Regions from separate parts of the Arthrobacter sp. CAL618 genome, predicted to be linked through region 2. Evidence: riboswitches for the same ligand, from Rfam matches in the RefSeq annotation. Region 2 holds a riboswitch; each other region holds the start of a gene.
The links. Region 2 has a riboswitch for S-adenosylmethionine ahead of metX (homoserine O-acetyltransferase MetX). Riboswitches for the same ligand answer to the same signal wherever they lie in the genome.
Positions count from the first base shown of each region.

Region 1 (6,255 bases), on a different contig from region 2:
ACATGACTCCCCAGCGGATGGAGAACAGATCGAGCAGCACAAGACCGAGCCAGAATGCTGGAATGGCCGCGAACAGGGGAGGCACGTTTACTAAAACCCGACGGATCACCGTCGAACGGGTGAGTGTCGCGGCGCCGACAAGGGAAACGGCGATGAGTACCGCAGTGATGAAGGCGGCGCCGGCCAGGGCGACGGTCGACCCGGCGACCCCACTGATCCGGTCCCACACTGACTGTCCGGAAGCCAGCGAGTACCCGAAATCACCGGAGAAGAGCCCCACCAGCTGGTTCAGGTATTGCGTCAGCAACGGCTGGTCATAACCGTACTGACTCTTCATGGCGTCGATCGCTGATTGATCGACCGCTGAGTCGGCGGTCAGGAAAATTGTTACCGGATCGCTGGGCAGAAGCTGTACGGCGAGAAAAACCGCAGTGTAGGCGAGCCACACCACCAACAGGGCCTGTCCTATCCGTTGCAAGAGATAGCGGATCATGGACGCTACCCGCCGGTTTTCCAGGCACCCTGGAATACCGGGGCGGTGCCGGACGTGAATTCAATCTGGGTCCCGCTGTGGGCACCGTAAACCTGGACCTCGTCCCAGAGCACCAGGGAGTAGGCCTTATCCACCACCAACGCATACTGTTCCTCGGCCAGCAGCTCATCGCGCTCTTCGAGTGAGGTTGCCGCACGCTCGGCCGCGAAGATCGCGTTGAGGTCTTCGTCGCTGGTGTGCGTCATGGTGTTGTTTTCCGGCTCGAAGATCGGGCCGAGACCGCCGTAGATGAACTGTCGGGTGCCGAAAAACTCCACCGCTGGGTCAGGCATTGCTGAGGCGAGAAAGGTGTTGTCGCCGGCGCGGTTGTTGAGCTTGACACCAATCTCACGCCACTGCTGTTCAATCAGCTCGAAGGCCGGTTTGATGACAACCGAATTGTTGGAACTAGTGACGGTCACCTCGAGTGCTATTCCGTCTTTGGCCCGGATGCCGTCGGCCCCGACTTTCCAGCCCGCCTCGTCGAGCAGCTGCCGTGCTTCCTCGGGCTGGTATTCGAGTTCTTCGGACAGGTCGGTGAAGCCGGGTGCCCGGTGGTTCAGGACCGAGGCAGCCAGTTCGTAGCTGTCGGACAGGACGGTGTCCTTGAGACTTTGCCGGTCAATACCAATCTGCAGGGCCCGGCGGACGTTCTCGTCGGCCAGCTTCCCGCTGCCGACCCGGACCGCGGCCATGTTCACTGTCAGGTCCACGCCCTTCGCCGGGAGAACCTGATTACCGGTCGCAGCGAGGGTTTCCTCGTCCACCGGCTGGAGGCCCCTCACCAGGTCGACCTGCCCCGACTGGACCGCCCCAGCACGATGGGCGACCTCCGGCAGGTATTTGACGACGACCTTGTCGAGGTACGCGTCACCCTGGTTGTCAGCGGTTTCCGGCGCCCAGGCGTAGTCCGGGCGCTTGGCCAGTACTACTTCCTCATCAGGCTTCTCGGACTCGAAGGTGAAGGGTCCGGACCCGGATATCTGGGAGATGGCTGATTGCCCTGCCGCATCCAGCTCAAGTGTTGCGGGGGACACCAACCCGGCGGTGACCGAGGTGGTGGCCCGCAGGAAGTTCGCGTTGGGGGAGGACAGCGTCACCAGCACCTGATCAGCACCGATCACCTCGGCCGACTCGTACCCGGCGAAGTCCACGTTCGGTTGAATCTGGGCCGCCTCAATCCCAAAGCCCTGGGCGTCGAGGTTCAGTTTGACTGCCTCGGCGTCTACCGGAGTGCCATCACTGAACGTCACATCGGGTCGAATGGTGAAGGTGAACTCGGTTGCGTCTGCGTTGGCGGAGAACTCGGAGGCTATCCAGGGGACAATCTCACCCTGGTCGGCGTCGAAATACGTCAGGCGGTCCAGGACGCTGTTGAGGACATTGGACTTTTCATAGAACCTCGCGGACTGGGTCTGCCAGTTATTGATGGGGGTCACCTCGGCATATACCAGGGTGCCGCCCTCGACCGGCTGTCCACTGGCCACACTTTCACCCGGAGCGGTAGTGGCGGTCGAACCGCAGGCGGTGAGCGCCACTGCCGTAAGGCCGATGAGCGCCGCTACCCGCAGGGACCGCCGGCGTGGACCGGGGTTGGGCGGTAGGACGTTGTGGTGTGAGACGGTGCGGGAAATCATGTCGATCCTCTCAGTCGTGATCGAGGTGCCCTACCCACGCACGCTGAAGCATCTGACCGCCAGGAATGGGGTCGACACCAACGGGGGATAAAACTTTCTCCATCGGTCCTGGCAGTAGCACCGGCCCCGAGGGGTGGTTGCTGCGGCTTCAACGAGCCAGGTCTCTCAGCCGCTCTGGATGGTTGTTCAGTCCGGGGGAGCGATACCCTGCGGACTACGGCGATCTAATCGCATAATGATGGGGCGATCAAGAAAGTCCTGATCCGTACGACTTCCGACGCAACATTCAGCACTGGCAGGCCGGTGCAGGTGGGTATACATTTCGGTATGAGAGAGATCAGCACGGAGTGGCGGGTGATCGATAACGTTGCGACGGCATGGTTCGACGCGCGTTCGCTGACCGTCGAATCCTCGAATCCGTCTGGGATGAGAATATTCTGGCAGCGCGTGCTCGACTGCGCGCCTGCTGACGACGGCGGTTTGGCGGATCCGTTACGGCTCGACCCCGCGCTACGGATCAACGCGCTACGGATAAAGGCAAAGAGTTGGTGACCGTCAGTAGCTCATAGTCTTCGCCGGTGGGTCTTTATCTCGCGTCAGGTTGGCGGTAAAGGGAGTTCCCGGATCCGCTGCTGAACCCTTCCCGGAAACGCCGATAATCTACATTATGTCAACTAACGGAAATCTGGTGGTCAGAAACACGAGTCTTCGTCATGGTCATTTTGATTCGCGCGTCAGAGACGTTGGTGTCCGGCCACTGCTCAGAGCGCACCTCAATTCCCGATGCAGTTCCCTGGCGGACAGCTGCGGCGATTGATACTGCGGTCACCACATTAACTTGCTCCCCTGGGCCGATGACGTAGCCCTCAGCCGGTTCGGCCTGGTCCAGTATGGCTTGAACCTCTGGGTCCTTTGTTAACGTCGAGCTCACGCCGAGGGTAGTACCTGGGCCTGACTGCATCGGAATAATGTAGGCGTCCTCCACCACCATGTCCTGAGCATCCAGCAGCTTCACTTCCGTGACGGTGACCGGCTGATCTCCGTTGTTGGTAATTATCTCACCGACGAGGGTTTTCCCCTCGCTTGGCGGCACATCCACAAAGCACATTTCGTCGGTGCCCCCATCAGTGAGGACGCTGGAATATCCCGGGCTGACGGAGCAGCCGGCCCCTGCCATCAGGAGGGCAAGGGCGAGCAGGGTGGTCGCACTGTTTCGCTTCGCATGCATTCTGTCCTCGGTTCAGCGATTCTTGCGGGGCTTCAGCAATTCCAACAACCCAGCTGGAACAACCTCGATCTCGGCCCCAAGCCCGGCCGCGCCGCCCTCGAAGCTAAACACTCCGAAGTCGCTTATGCAAGAGGTAGATCGACTCCGCCACGCGATCCCCAATGGCCAGCATCCCGGGCGGACCTGTGACCCCGGCGCAGTCGTAGCTCGACAGAGAGGCGCCGGCCTTAGCCGATCGTTGTGCTCGTCCCGTCGGTGCTATCCAGGACATAGACCACCTCGGCGGCGTCCGGCCACCCTTCAAGGAGGCCTTCGACCTGATCGGCGTCTTCCTGGTTCGTTACCTCTGCTGTGATGTGGTCAATCATGCCGTCGAGGACTTGTACGAGCACCTGATGTGATGCGCCGTCCGGCCCAATGAAGCGGGCCCGCACCGGATATACCTGGTTGTGTGGCACAGCGCGGGGCAACCCTTCCGGGACCTTGAAGTATGCGGTGCCTGTGAACTCGTCGTCCCAGTAGACCTCCTCGGCGGCATCCAGCTGGGCGCGGAGCTCCTGAGCCCCTCTTTCCTCGCTGGCGCTGAGGATGCCCCTCACCAGTTTTCGAACTTTGCTGTCCAGCGGCCGTACCTGTTCGGACTGATCCTCGAGCATGGCCAGGAACTCCCGCCTTCTGGCTGCAGCACGATCACCAACGAATCCGGCGGCGATGAACGCTGCCGTACCGGCGGCCATCCATCGTCGCGGGTGCTGGATCCCGACCTGGCGCAGCTTGTTCTCCAGTCGCAAATCGATAGCCTCACTGGTGTCAGCGAAACGAAGCGTGGCAGCTCCTGTAACGACCCCGGCCAGAGCCCTGAGCGGTAGCCGCTTGCCGCCGATCGTAACGCCAACGTAGAGCCCCGACACTACGGCCGAGACCACCCGCATGACGCGGCGCTGCTGTCCGTCCAGCCTGGAAGGATCGACGAGCGTGACGGCGCCCATGACGGCGGTTGACGCGACACCGAAAGCTGGTGACGCCGGATCGACGAGTGAATAGCGTTTCTCATTGGTCATGGGTGGTCCTCTCGAGGCGGGTTCTTCACTGGGATCGAACAAACCCCACGTCCCCTACCGCTAGCCTGCTGCGATGGCACGAGCCGTATGAAACGATCTCTACATGTGGTTTGAATCGTGGGATCAGATTATCCGAGTACTCATCATTGGATCGGTATCATATGCCGCGCTGGTGGTGCTCCTGCGGGCGTCGGGCAAACGTACCCTTAGCCAGCTCAATGCTTTTGACTTCATCGTCACCGTTGCCCTGGGATCTACACTTGCCACCATCCTGCTCGGTGCTGAGGTCTCCTTCGCCCAGGGACTGACTGCACTGGTGCTACTGGCGTCGCTTCAGTTGGTGGTCGCCGCGATGTCGGCACGTTGGCCCCGAATACGTTCGTTGGTCACGGCCAAGCCGGTTGCCCTGGTCCTTGGAGGGCAACTGCAGGCTGACGAACTGCGCAGAAACCGTCTGACGGAATCCGAGGTACGTCAGGCAATTCGCACCGCTGGCTCAGGAGACCTATCTGACATTGCGGCTGTGATACTCGAAACCAACGGCACCCTCAGTGTCATTCCTACGGACAAGATCGGTAGCGGATCCGCGCTCGACGAAGTCACCAATTGGCCAGGTGCCGGTACGCCATGACCAGCCCCCATGACGGAGTAGGCTCCGACTCACCGCTTGGGGTACGCCTGCGATCGGCCGAAGAACTGGCGCGGCGGCTCGACAAACCGATGGGCATCCTGGGCATCATTTTCCTGTTCATAGTGCTCGGACAGGTGCTGGCTGAGGATCCGACGCTTGTCCTGGTGTTCAGTATTGTCGGCTGGCTGTTCTGGGTAATTTTCGTGGGTGAGTTTCTGTTGCGAGCTTACATCGCCAGTTTCAGTGCCGCGTTCTGGCGGAAGAACTGGTGGCAGGTAGTTTTCCTGCTTGTCCCGTTCCTCAGATTTTTTAGGGCGCTGCAGGCGTTCAGGATGTTGCGGGCGGCTCGCTTCGCGCGGTTCGGCGGAATCCTCTCTGCCAGCGTGCGAGGCTCCAGATCCGCTGGCAGACTGCTTTCCGGCAGGATCGGCTGGCTTGCGGCAGTGACAGCGGTAGTGATTCTTGCCGCTAGCCAATTGCTCTATGCCACCGGGTCCCACGAGTCCTACACCGACGCCTTGTTCGAAGCCTCGATGGCAACAATTACCGGTACCGGGATCACTCCGACAGACCATTTCGCCCGCGCACTCCAGGTGCTGCTGGCCATCTACTCTGTGGCGGTTTTCGCGACCCTCGCCGGTTCCCTCGGAGCGTTTTTCCTCAGGGACCAATCACCCACGGTGGAGTCCGGACAGCCGGCCGACGGCGCTCCCCCGCTTTCGGAAGATAGTGCCCAGAAAAGTGGCTCATCCCCGGCTAAGTGGTTGCGCGACCGCTAGTGTGCTGGTGCACCACTCTTGTGTGGCCCAGAGGGTCCAGGGGCCACTTGTGACCGTCACCCAGCACGCGCCCGGACTGCCCACGCCGTCGCGTCGATCATAAACGGCGGTGCGGGAAGCAGTTCGGCGCAGGCCTTCCGGAGATACTCCCGACCCGTGGGGTCCAGCCCGTTCATATAATCACCGGCCGGCCCGACGCCGAGAGTGAAGGGCTCCCACCAGCCGGCGAATGAGTCGAACTCCACCCGCACGCTGAGACTCCCCTGCTCAATCTCGTTCAAACCCGCGGCCTCGAACAATTCGGCCAGGTGCCCCTCAGCGGTCCCCGCACGCCTAGCCTCTGATGCCGTGGGTCCGCCGACCTCCTCGACGGCCCGCCAGAAGGTG
Region 1 is NZ_ASZW01000160.1:13,496-19,750, reverse strand. Features, by position in the region: gene K728_RS0109705 (ABC transporter permease) at 1-493, opposite strand, end outside; gene K728_RS0109700 (ABC transporter substrate-binding protein) at 499-2,169, opposite strand; SAM riboswitch class I at 2,266-2,354, opposite strand; gene K728_RS0109690 (hypothetical protein) at 2,497-2,721, shown strand; gene K728_RS0109685 (hypothetical protein) at 2,840-3,397, opposite strand; gene K728_RS0109680 (hypothetical protein) at 3,625-4,458, opposite strand; gene K728_RS0109675 (DUF421 domain-containing protein) at 4,562-5,089, shown strand; gene K728_RS0109670 (hypothetical protein) at 5,086-5,868, shown strand; gene K728_RS0109665 (class I SAM-dependent methyltransferase) at 5,925-6,255, opposite strand, start outside.
Region 1: it holds a riboswitch for S-adenosylmethionine, as region 2 does, so the genes downstream of both, K728_RS0109700 (ABC transporter substrate-binding protein) here and metX (homoserine O-acetyltransferase MetX) in region 2, are expected to answer to the same signal.

Region 2 (6,255 bases):
CGGGGGTTTCTGACGACGTTATCGCTGCGGCGATCCGGGCCGGGATGACCAAAATCAATGTCTCCACGCACCTGAACAGCCTCTCTACCCGGGCCGTTCGCCTGTACCTGGACCACAATCCGACAATCGTCGACCCGCGGAAGTATATCGGGGCCGGGCGTGCTGCCATCGAATCGGAAACCGCACGCCTGCTCACCCTCTTCGCTACTGCCGGCCCGGTCGCTGCGGCAGCCACCATCAACGGGAACGGGCCAGCGGGATGAAACGCGCGGAACGGCTCAGCGCCATCCTTGACCTACTCTCCGAAGCCACCCAGGTGGAAGTCGACGAAATAGTCAGCAAGCTCAAAGTCTCTCCGGCCACCGCCCGGCGGGACCTGGACAGCCTCGCGGAGCAGCGGTTGCTGACCCGCACACACGGTGGGGCCACCATCGAAACCGTCGCCTACGATCTGCCCGGGCGCTACAACAAGGACGTCCACGCCGGGCAGAAGCGCGCGATCGCGCAGGCCGCAAGCGACCTCATCCCCAAGGGAGCGGTGATCGGGCTCTGCGGCGGGACCACCAGCACGGCAATCGCCTCGGCGCTCAGCAAACGCAGCGACCTGATGGAACCGTCAAACAAGCCAACGCTTACTGTCGTCACCAACGCCATCAACATTGCAGCCCAGCTCGCTGTCCGGCCCAACTTCAAAATCATGGTCACCGGTGGCATCGTCAACCCCCGCTCCTATGAACTGGTGGGTTCGTATGCTGACGCGGTGCTGCAGCGGGTGGCCCTCGACCTGGCGTTTGTCGGAGTCAACGGGCTGGACCCGGTCGTTGGGCCCACCATCAGCGACGAGGGTGAAGCCGCGGTCAACGCAATGGTCGCCAAACGCGCCGCCAAGGCCTACGTTGTCGCGGACTCGTCGAAGATCGGTACCCGATGCTTCGCGACCATGACCGGCTACACCTTCAGCAACCTGATCACCGACTCAGGAATCACCGCCGCTCAGCGGCGGTCGTTCGAAGAGCATGGGACCACCGTCATCGTCGCCCCGAAGCTGGGTGCCGACTAGCCCCAAGGATCGCCCACTAGGATGGCTGGCATGTCCACCGAGATACCCAAGGCGTCCACGACGTCGACGCCGGACGATGTCAACCGGTCGGCCCCCGTCCAACGTCGGCGGATCACCGCCGAGATAGCGATTGTGCTCGGACTTTCCCTCGGGCAATCGGCCGTCTACGCGGTGGTCAACCTGCTCGACAAGCTCAGCCAGGCGCCGCTCGCTGCGCAGACTACCCGGCTGAATCCGGTCCTGAATGACCGCCAGTACTTCGACCTCACCTACCAGCTGCTCGGCATCTTCTTCGCGCTGGTTCCGGTGTTCCTGGTGCTTTTCCTCCTGACGGAGCCGGGAAAGTCGGTGTTCCGCACCCTGGGATTCACTTTCAGCCGGCCACGGGTCGATTTCGGCCTGGGGTTCGGCCTGGCGATGGTCATTGGGGTCGGCACGCTCGGCGTCTATGCGGCGGGGCGTGCGCTGGGGATCACGACGGCAATCGAGCCCGCTGCGCTCGACGCCTACTGGTGGACCGTGCCCGTCCTGATTCTCTCGGCGCTGCGTCACGCAGTGGTCGAAGAGGTCATTGTGGTGGGATACCTGTTTCACCGGCTGAAGCAGCTGGGCTGGTCAATGCCGGTCATTATCATCACCAGTGCCCTGCTCCGGGGCAGCTACCACCTGTATCAGGGCTTCGGGCCGTTTATCGGCAATGTCCTGATGGGTCTGATCTTTGGATATGCCTACACCCGGACCAAACGGGTGATGCCCCTGGTCATCGCCCACGCCCTGCTCGATATCGCCGGGTTTGTAGGCTTCGCCCTCTTTGGATCGGCGATTGGTATCGGCGACTAGTCGCGTGGCAACTTGCCGGCCGGTCACACGAAAGGGTGCAGTTAGATTTCCACCAGGCCGTTGGCAGTCTGGAAGGTCACGGACATGATGCCGGGAGTGCCATTGGGTGCCACCCACTGCACAACAACCTCATCGAGCGGCTCGGTCGCCGGCGTGCCCAGCCATTCAGCAATCCGGTCGGGGGACCCTGCAATGGTCAGCGAATCGAGGCGCACTGTAGCGGGTCGGGCCTGTGAGGGGTGCAGGGCCTCAGTACCGTCGTCCCACCGCAACATATAGGGGACCTGGGGATCAGCGATCAGCCCCTTGATGCCAATCTGCTGCCAGGTGAGCTCCTGACCGTCAGGAAATTTGCGGTTGCCCGGGACGGCGCTACGACCGAGGCGTTCCTCGAAGGGGGCCAGATCATCCACAGCAACACACCAACCCATCCAGCCGCCGCCAGCCTCGGACCGGGCGCGAACCGCCTGGCCGAAGGGAGCTTTGTCGGAAGCCGGGTGGTTCAGCACCTCAACAACTTCGAGATATTGACCGTTCAGCATCGGGAAAATCATGTTCCTGGTGCCGAAGCGGGGATGCACACCACCCTTCACCGGGTCGACGCCGAGGGCATCGGCGATCCTCCCCGCAGTTGCTACGAGGCCGTCGGGTTCACAAGCATATGAGACATGGTCCAAGCGCATGGCCCTAGTTTGGCACTTTGTGATCTGTGTCTCGACTTAGGCTACCCTTACCGACGAAAAGGCGTCTCACGCCACCCCGGGCAGCCATCAGAACGATGATCAGCGCCGTGACCTGGAAGAAGCCACCCAGGTACACCGCATCGCCGAAGAGGAACGCCACCAGCTGGAGCACCAGGAGTTTGCTTCCGGGAAGCACCAGCAGCAGGGCCCCACCATTGATCACCCGGGGGAGAACCCGCTCAGCCGTACGGACGCGGGTCAACAGGGCCTTCTTCACCCGCATCACCAGTTCGAGCACCAGCTTCAGCAGCGCAGCGGTCAGCAACGCCAGGGTGAACGTCTCGGAAATCACCGCGGGAAACAGTTGAATGAACAGACCCAGGACGACGAGGTAGACAAAAACATCGACGAGATCGATTGGGCGGATCCGCATGGCGCAAGCTTATCGGGCTGCTGGGGGTAGATCAGGGTCTTTTTTGCCACGGACTTTCAGATACACGGACGTTCACATATTTGCGTCGAAGCTGCGTTTTCGGGTTATCTAGGAACAGGTCACGAGTGCCAGCACGGAGCGGAACACCCCGCTCCACCAAGCCCCGGCTTGCTGGACGGCAACCCTCCTTCGCGGTGGGGTGCCCCGGGTGACGACCAGGCGGCGGACAGGGTGTCCGGCGCAAGCGCGGATTCCGAGGTGGGCGATACCAGTGACAACTATTCACACCGCACAACAGGACCGGGCCCAGGTGACACCTGACGGCGTCGTCCGCTCACTCGGTCTGGGCCCCTTCACCTGTGAAACCGGGGGGCACCTGCCCGAGATTACGCTCGCCTATGAAACCTGGGGCACCCTCAACGACGATGGGTCCAATGCCGTCCTGATTCAGCATGCACTGACCGGCAGCTCCCATGTTGCCCGCGGCGATTCGACCGAAGACGGTTGGTGGGACCAGCTGGTGGGCCCCGGCAAAACCATCGACACCACCAGGTATTTTGTCGTATCCATCAATATGCTCGGCGGCTGCTATGGCTCCACCGGACCTGCGTCAGGGGACCCCGACGGCGTCCCCTGGGGCTCCCGATTCCCCTACCTCACGGTCAGGGATTCGGTCCGGGCTGAGGCCCTCCTGGCTGATGCGCTCGGAATCGATCGGTGGCATTCGGTGATCGGGGGGTCGCTCGGCGGCGCGAGGGCCCTGGAGTGGGCTCTGGTGTACCCGGAGCGGGTCGAACGGTGCGCAGTCATCGCCTGCACTGCCGCAAGCTCGGCAGAGCAGATTGCCTTCGCCCAGGCGCAGCTGCAGGCTATCCGGTTGGACCCGGGATTCGCCGCGGGGGACTACTACCCGGGCACAGGCCCGGTCGCCGGGCTCGGGCTGGCCCGGCGCATCGCCCACATCACCTACCGGTCCGAGCCGGAGCTGGAGCACCGCTTCGGTCGGGCGGCACAGGGTGCAGAGACACCCTTCGGCTCGTCGGACCCGGCAGCCCGGGGCAGATTTCAGGTGGAAAGCTACCTTGACCATCAAGCCAGCAAGCTGGTGGAACGGTTCGACGCCAACAGCTATCTGGTGCTGACCGAAGCACTTATGGGGCATGATGCCGGCCGGGACCGCGGTCCCCTGCACCTGGCGTTGCGGGATGCCACCGCCGAGTTCTTCATCGCAGCGGTTGACTCGGACCGGTTGTATTTCCCCAGCCAGTCCCACACCCTGGCACAGGCCTTGCCGGGGGAGGTGCCCGTCCACACGATCGTCTCACCGATCGGCCACGACGCCTTCCTGACCGAGATTCACCAGCTCGATCAACGCCTGCGGGAAGCCTTCTACACCGATCACTAGTGAATGACCGGGGCTTAGCCGCCGACGCCGGGGGGCATCCCGGGGCCAAAGATCGGAGCGGCATCGGGCCTTTTCGCCAGTACCCCGTCGCCCGAGGACTGGCGGCGGAGCCGGCGCAGCACCCAGGGGACGAAGTACACCTTCGCCCACACCAGGTCCTCCGTCCGCGCGGCGCGCCAGCTCTGATGGGGCAGCGGCTGCGGTTCGAGCGGCGTCAGGGAATGGGGTACCGCGAGGGTTTCCAGCACCATCATGGCAATGGTGTGATGACCCAGCGGGGAAAAGTGCAACCGGTCTCCATCCCACATCTGCGGGTTCACCAGCTGCCGGAGCGCCCACATGTCTGCGATCAGGGCGTCATGCCGGGCGGCGATGATCCTCAGGTTCTCGTTGAAAATTGCCGTCTTGGACCTGAAGTTGCCCAGCACCGAATCTCTCGCGTCGGGGCCAGCGAACAGGACCACCGTCGCCTGATCCGCGCTGAGCGCCTCAACGGCACCGTCCAGCCGGGCCGCCAGCTGGTCCGGGTCGCCACCCGGTCGGATCAGGTCGTTGCCGCCAGCCGAGATGGTGATCAGGTCCGGTTTCAAGGCCAAAGCCGGTGCAACCTGCTGGTCCACGATCTGGTGCAGCAGCCGGCCACGAACGGCGAGGTTGGCATACGCGAAATCCTCCCGGCTCCTGCTGAGTTCTTCAGCGACCCGGTCGGCCCACCCCCTGTTACCGCCCACGCTCTCGGGATTCGGGTCACCAATGCCCTCGGTGAATGAGTCACCGAGGGCAACATAGCGGGTCCACGGATGCGGGATACTGTTCGCCACGCTGCTCTCTGGCATGCTGTCGTGAGGATCGGCCGGGGTGTCGGGCGTCAGGTACAGGTTCCGGTTCATCCTTCTATCCTGTTACAGACCGATACTGAACGCGACCCTCCGCGCGTGAAAGACTAGGTCAATGACTCTTTCGGAATCACCCCACCTGCCAGCCGCCGATCACGCCACCGCGCCTGCCTGGGATCCCGTGGTCCTGTGGTCGCGCCCCGCGGCGGAACGCGAGGGTACCGCCCTGCTCGTCATGTTCCACGGACATCTTGCCAATGAGGAAGACCTCATGGGCTTAGTCGACCATCTGCCGCCCAACCTCACGGTCGCCTCCGTACGGGCCCCCCACGCGATGGGGCCAGGGTTTACCTGGTTCCCCCTCACCCAGGACACCGGATACTCGGTGGATCTGGTGACTGACACCGTCGCCAAGGTAGCCGGCTGGCTCGACTCGGTGAAAGCCGGGCATACCAGCGTGTCCCTGCTCGGCTTCTCCATGGGAATGGCCGTCGCCACCACTCTGCTGCGTCACCGCCCCCGCGACTTCACCGCCGTCGTCGGGCTCTCAGGGTTTGTGGTGCCAGCCGAGGGCAGCCAGTTCTTCAATGACGACGACGCCGCAGCGCACCCGGTGCCGCTCTTCTGGGGGCGCGATCAGGAGGATCCGGTGATCACTCCCGACCGGATTGAATTCACTCACCGCTGGGCTGTCGCACACACGAACCTCACCAAGGTGCTGTATGCGGGCATCGCCCACAGCATCAGCATGCGTGAGCTTGCCCACGTCAAGGAATTCCTCGAGCTGACAGTTTTCGGGATTGAACCGCAGCCTAACCGCCGTTAGCGGTCTCACGGGTGATAGTGACCGAGGCGCCATTCACGGTTACCACGTCGCCTGGATGGAGCTGCGCGCCGCGGCGCTCCTCGATGGCCCCGTTGACTTTCACGAGGCCGTTATCCACCAGCTCCTTGGCCTGTGCGCCGTCCTCAGCCAGATTGGATAGCTTCAGCAGCTG
Region 2 is NZ_ASZW01000162.1:29,495-35,749, reverse strand. Features, by position in the region: gene K728_RS0109980 (class II fructose-bisphosphate aldolase) at 1-263, shown strand, start outside; gene K728_RS0109975 (DeoR/GlpR family DNA-binding transcription regulator) at 260-1,060, shown strand; gene K728_RS0109970 (CPBP family intramembrane glutamic endopeptidase) at 1,091-1,900, shown strand; gene K728_RS0109965 (VOC family protein) at 1,942-2,583, opposite strand; gene K728_RS0109960 (hypothetical protein) at 2,588-3,016, opposite strand; SAM riboswitch class IV at 3,134-3,269, shown strand; gene metX (homoserine O-acetyltransferase MetX) at 3,288-4,421, shown strand; gene K728_RS0109950 (SGNH/GDSL hydrolase family protein) at 4,436-5,257, opposite strand; gene K728_RS0109945 (alpha/beta hydrolase) at 5,373-6,083, shown strand; gene K728_RS19080 (RNA-binding S4 domain-containing protein) at 6,070-6,255, opposite strand, start outside.

Region 3 (5,790 bases), on a different contig from region 2:
CCCATGTGGCCAAAGAGATGGGGATATCCAGGACCTGCGCACACCGGTGGATAGGCCGGTACCGTGCTCACGGCCAGGTAGGTCTTCAGGACCGCAGCTCCAGACCAAAGTCATGCCCGCACGCGACCCCAGCGAATGTGGTGAGTAAGGTTCTGACCCAGCGCGTGGAGCACCGCGAAGGCCCAATTGGCCTGGCTTTGCGTTGCGGTATTAGCGCCCGGACAGTCTCCCGGATTTTGGCCCGTGCTGGCATGCCGCGCCTGTGGGACCTGGATCCGGTGACCGGGGTACGAATCCGGGCTTCCCGAGCCACTGATCGCCGTTACGAGCGGGACGCACCGGGGGACATGATCCACGTCGATGTCAAGAAACTCGGGCGCATTCCCGACGGAGGCGGGTGGCGGGCTGATCCTTCCCAGAGCCCGGCAAATCACCGCGCATCGAATCAGAAGGTGGGCTTTGACTACATCCACGTCGCCGTCGATGACTACACCCGCTTCGCCTACGCCGAGGTCTTGTCAGACGAGAAGGGGCCCACGTGCGCCGGTTTCCTTACCCGGGCGGCAGCGGTAATGGCAGCCCACGGGGCACCGGTCAAACGTGTCATGACTGACAACGCCTTCGCTTACCGGACCTCCCGCGATTTCCAAAAGGCACTCGCTGCCCTGGATGCCAAACACATCCTGATCAAACCCCGCCACCCCTGGCAAAACGGCAAAGCAGAACGCTTCAACCGCACCCTCCAAGAAGGCTGGGCCTACCGCCACCCCTTCACATCCAACCAAGCCCGCACCGAAGCGCTGCAACCATGGCTAAACTTCTACAACCACCACCGCCCCCACGGCAGCCTCGGAGGCAAACCACCCATCAGCAGGTGCAACCAACCTACTGACTGAGTACACCTAGGTGAACGGCGCGGCCCGGGACCACGCTTACCCTCGAAGCCGCCAGAGCCCTTGTCATCGGCATCACCAGCTGACGCGGCCACCACAAAGCGCTGGCTTAGCGTCGGATATTTGACTAATTCACAAGCCGCCCCAACGAGCCGGTAGACGTGAGGTTTCACAGCAGCGGCGCTCCGTTGGCGATGCGGTGGCGTGGCCGGATCTGGCAGACCGTCGGGGAGCCGGTGAGCTGGTCTAGCTCCCGCAGCTGGTGGGAGCCAGGGAACACCCCGGTGAATGGGCAGGGCAGTCTCATCACTAAGCGGGCGTGGCGGTTCCAAGCTCAAACCGGGCCGGTCTCCCCCACCCTGGAGTTCGATATCAGCTCAGAACCACACACTGACGGGTGGCAACTACGCCGCATCGCTGGGACTGAGTAACTGTCGGTGCCGGGCTCTAACGTAATGGTGCCGATGCCCTAGAAAACTGGGGGGAGCTTCTAGGGCACCGGCACGGTGAGCCGAGGACTCGATCAAACTCGGCTCGTTTCACAGTCTATTTTTCGTTTCTGAGAGTTAGCAGAGTGGCGGCAACGCCGTGGGCCAGAACAAGCGGTACAGGAAGTATTACGACCGGTTATTGGATGGGTGGATTGAGGAACTGGTGATGCGGGAGGAGCCGGTGATGCTCACGGAGGCGGAACTGGATTTACCGTCGAATCCTGTTCATGAGTTCCCTGCTCCGCGGCGGGTGCACGTGTGGATTCGCTACCCGTCACAGGCTTACCGGGTGAAGGGACACGCGAAGGCGTGGACGAAAACGGCGGTCAAGGTGTCCTTCTTCGAGCCAGGAATCAAGATTCAGCGTGAGGGCTGGGTGTGGGTCGGAGCGGTTACCCCTGCTGCGCCGGATGAGCTGTAAGCGAGGGTCGGTTTAGCCTGCGGTACCGGCGGGCAGGTCACCACGGCGGATTGCCTCGGCGGTGCGCTGGTAGGCGTCGGCGATGTAACCCTCGAGTTTGGTCCGTTCGATGCGCCATTGCGATCTGCCGCCAATTTGGATTGCTGGCAGATCACCGGATTTGATCAGTGCCCGGATCTGGCTGGCGCTGGTATTGAGTTCTTCGGCCACGTCGGGAATGGTCATAAACCGTGCCGGTTCGAGTCTGCTCATTGGGCCATGCTCCATAGGTGGTCCTGGTGGATCGCTTAATGAAGGTGGGGCCGGCTTCTGCACCACACAGTTACCGGCCCCGCTGTTTCTTCTTGTTTTCCCTGCGAAACGAAATCTAGTTGTAGCCTAGCGCTTCGTAGCTTTGGCCGTGATCGCGCTGTGCACTTCCTCCAGCTCCACGCGGCGAGTTCTGCGACTCGAATTAGGTGGTTTAGAAGGGTGGTTCGGACTGCTCGGGGCCGTTCCCCCACCCGTCGCTGTTGCCAGCGTTCCTGGTGGGTCCGCTGTTGACGGGTGCCGCCCACGGGTCTTGCTGCTGCCCTGTGGGGTTGTTGTTGCCCTGGTGGCCTTGCCCTCCCCCGCTGCTCGCCTGGCGCCGGTTGACGGTAGCTGAGGCGTAGCGAAGTGATGGGCCGATCTCATCGACTTCGAGTTCCATCACGGTGCGCTTTTCGCCTTCTTTGGTGTCGTAGCTGCGGGACTTCAAGCGTCCCTGTGCGATGACTCGGGTTCCTTTGGTGAGGGTTTCAGCGACGTTTTCCGCTGATTCGCGCCACACGGAGCCGCGCAAAAAGAGGGTTTCCCCGTCTTTCCATTCGTTGGTCTGCCGGTCGAAAGCCCTGGGCGTTGAGGCGATGGTGAAGTTCGCGACTGCTGAGCCGCTGGGGGTGAATCGGAGTTCGGGGTCTGCGGTGAGGTTTCCAATGACTGTGATGATGGTTTCGCCTGCCATGAGGATCAACTACCTTTCGTAGCGGTTTTAGTGTTGTCGTTGCTGGTGAGTATTTGAGGAAATGAGTGTCTTACTTAGGTGTTGTGTAGCTCGATGACGTGCTGGACTTTGCTGGGGTTCAGTCCTGACCAGTGATCTTCTGAGCCGTCTTTTTCGTAGACGACGACGGGGGCCTGGGAGTAACCGAGTTCTTCGCTGATGTATTCCAGTGCTTGGTCGTTGGTGGTGATATCGACCTCTGTGAACGCGATGCCGGCTTTGGCGAAAAGTTCTTTGGTTTTGGTGCAGCCAAAGCATCCCTGGGGCTTTGTGTAAATGGTGAGAGTCATAGCGCTCAGTCCTTGGTTTCGTGGCGGTTTTAGTAAGAGTCAACTGCTGTGCTACTACCTCTAATTTTACCGATTTCCGGTCAACTTTAATAGGGTAGATCCGCTTATTTCCGGGGTTTTTGGGGCTTTTGAGTGTGTGCGGTGTTGGTCCCCTCCCCCATTGTTTTTGCCTGCTGGCGAAGCATCGCGGAGCTGTTCTCCTCTGGGCTGGTCAACCCGTAGGGCGGTCTGTGTGCCGGGAAATCTGGGAGGAAATAAGCGACGTCGGAGCGCCGATCAGATTGTTTGGTTCCAGGCCCGCTCAGCGCAGCTGAGTTGGGTAGTGCAGCGGGGACGCATGATCCGAAGGACAGCAGCAAAAAAGAGAGTGGTTTCCGGCGACGACCGGTCGGGAGCGCCGGCTGTCAGCCCGAACGGTAGTGAGGCCCGTTTAGTGGGCTTGTGTCCTAGGCTCGCTCTGCGGGGATATCTGGCGCGTAAGTTAGCGTGCGTGCAGGTAGTGGCGTAGATACGCCGCCTGGGAGCGTTTCGACTTCATGGCTGCACTCCTTTGTCACACGCCGTAATTCCAACTGTGGAAGTTGCGTGAATCAAACCGGACCGGCTTTAGTTGTGTACGACCATCCCGAGCGGCCGAGAGATCTGGATCGATGACGCCGCAGCAACCCATTGGAGCCTCAGGCTTCGATAAGGTGCTACCGCCAGACCGATGGAGAGTGAAATGACTGTACCTACCGCGTCCGCTAATAAGGCAAGCGCTGAACGGGACCCTGGCCAGTGGCTCAAAAGTGTCCGGGCCACGGGCAGGTGGGAAGGCTCAATGACCACCCTCGTTGAAACTCGAGGGTTTACCTTCCGGACCGATGAGCCTGTTGCTGTGGGCGGGAACGACAAATCCCCAACTCCCATGCAGTATGTGGTTGGAGCGGTCAACGGCTGCGTCACCGTAGTTATCGAAACCGTGGCACGGGAACTGGGCATCGTCGTTGAAGCCATCGATACCTCTTCCCAAGCTCAGCAGGACGTTCGGGGATTCCGGGGGACGGCGGACGTCTCCCCTCATTTTAAGAATTTCGCGTTGACGGTGAATCTGCGCACGCCGGTTCCAGAATCAGAGTTGGATACCTTCAAGCGGCAGGTCGAAAAGCGGTGTCCGGCCATCAACTTGGTGCGAGACGCAGGTGTTGACTTTAACCTCGTATGGCTGATTTCCGGGGCGGAGGCATGACCAGCGCGGGACTTTGGACGCTCGGCCTTGCCGTCGGGTACACGCTACTTCTGGCTTTGACGAGCCGGGCCGCTCGTAACCGGGCAGATCATGGGGAGGGCTTCTTCGTCGGTAGCCGGACCTTCAGCCCGTGGACCGTGGCGTTTTGTATTACGGGCCTGTTTTCAGGATCCTCCTATATCGCCATCATGGAGCTGAGCTACCGAACAGGGATATCAGCTATCTGGTATGGAGTGGCGGAAACGGTGCAGGTTCTCCTTATCGCCCTGATTCTCGTCAAGCCGTTGCGCAAACGCTTGGTGGTAACGGTGACTGGAATGATCGGGGAGCGGTTCGGTCGGAAAGCCCAGGCGATTGCAGGGTCAATCACGGCGTTGACCTTCCCCATGTGGTCAGTGGCGACGGCCATCGCTTTTGCCTCCGCGCTGCACGCTCTCACCGGTCTTTCAATCCACGCCGCCATCATCGTGACGGCGTTGTTGCTCCTTGTGTTCCTCTCCGCAGGCGGAATGCGAGCTGTTGCCTTCACCCAGACCGCCAACTGTGTGGTTTTCATCGGCATGCTCGCCGTTGGAATCCTCGCATTCTTTATCAATCCGGGCATCGATGGCATCCGCCAGCTTGCCGTGGATCAGCCGGAGATGCTGGATATGTCCTCGGCGGGAGTGACATTGATTGCCGCCTGGTTCGGTACTTTCATTGTCAATGTTCTTCTGGCGCAGGCCGCCTTCCAGATGACCATGTCCTGCCGCACACCCGAAGACGGCCGCAAGGGCATGCTCTACGCTGCGGGTCTCGGCATCCCGTTCATCGTCATTGGGGCTTTGCTGGGTACCGCTGCTGCGATTGTCGTTCCGTCACAGGACCTGGGATTGGTGGCGGTATCGCTCTATATCGCTGAGGTGGTTCCCGCGCCGCTGGCTGGTGTCTTCTTCCTGGGAGTGTGGGCCTGCGCCCTGAGCTGGGCGGGCCCATGCCAGTTTTCGGGTGCAACCAGCCTCGGACGTGACGTTGGTCGGGCGCTGCGTCCCAACGCCAGCGAGGATGACCTGGTGCGGTACACCCGGTGGTCGCTTGTCCTGTTGACCGTCCTGATGATTGTGTTCGCTTTCTTGCGCACTGAACAGGCCGCCTGGTGGAACGTCCTCGCTTGGACATTGCGTAATGGTGCCACCCTTGCGCCGGTGCTGGCCGTATTGTTCTGGCCATTGGCTACCCGCCGCGCTAGCTACGCGGCAATGCTCGCCGGATTCGGCACAGGGCTGGGTTGGTATCACTTCGGTGGTTGGTCGCCGTCGCAGTTCCTCTTCGGTATCCATCCGGTATGGATCGGGATGACGATCAATGTCGTAGTCATGATCAGTGTTTCGCTCGCCTCAACGCATTGGCGACTCACCACGGATGCTGGAAGAAGGCAATGGGGTCTGGTGGCCGGCGTCTCGG
Region 3 is NZ_ASZW01000138.1:177-5,966, forward strand. Features, by position in the region: gene K728_RS0108405 (IS481 family transposase) at 1-896, shown strand, start outside; gene K728_RS22695 (DUF6504 family protein) at 1,055-1,324, shown strand; gene K728_RS0108410 (hypothetical protein) at 1,482-1,805, shown strand; gene K728_RS0108415 (helix-turn-helix domain-containing protein) at 1,818-2,057, opposite strand; gene K728_RS0108420 (single-stranded DNA-binding protein) at 2,269-2,790, opposite strand; gene K728_RS0108425 (glutaredoxin family protein) at 2,865-3,119, opposite strand; SAM riboswitch class I at 3,737-3,835, shown strand; gene K728_RS0108430 (OsmC family protein) at 3,940-4,347, shown strand; gene K728_RS0108435 (sodium:solute symporter family protein) at 4,344-5,790, shown strand, end outside.
Region 3: it holds a riboswitch for S-adenosylmethionine, as region 2 does, so the genes downstream of both, K728_RS0108430 (OsmC family protein) here and metX (homoserine O-acetyltransferase MetX) in region 2, are expected to answer to the same signal.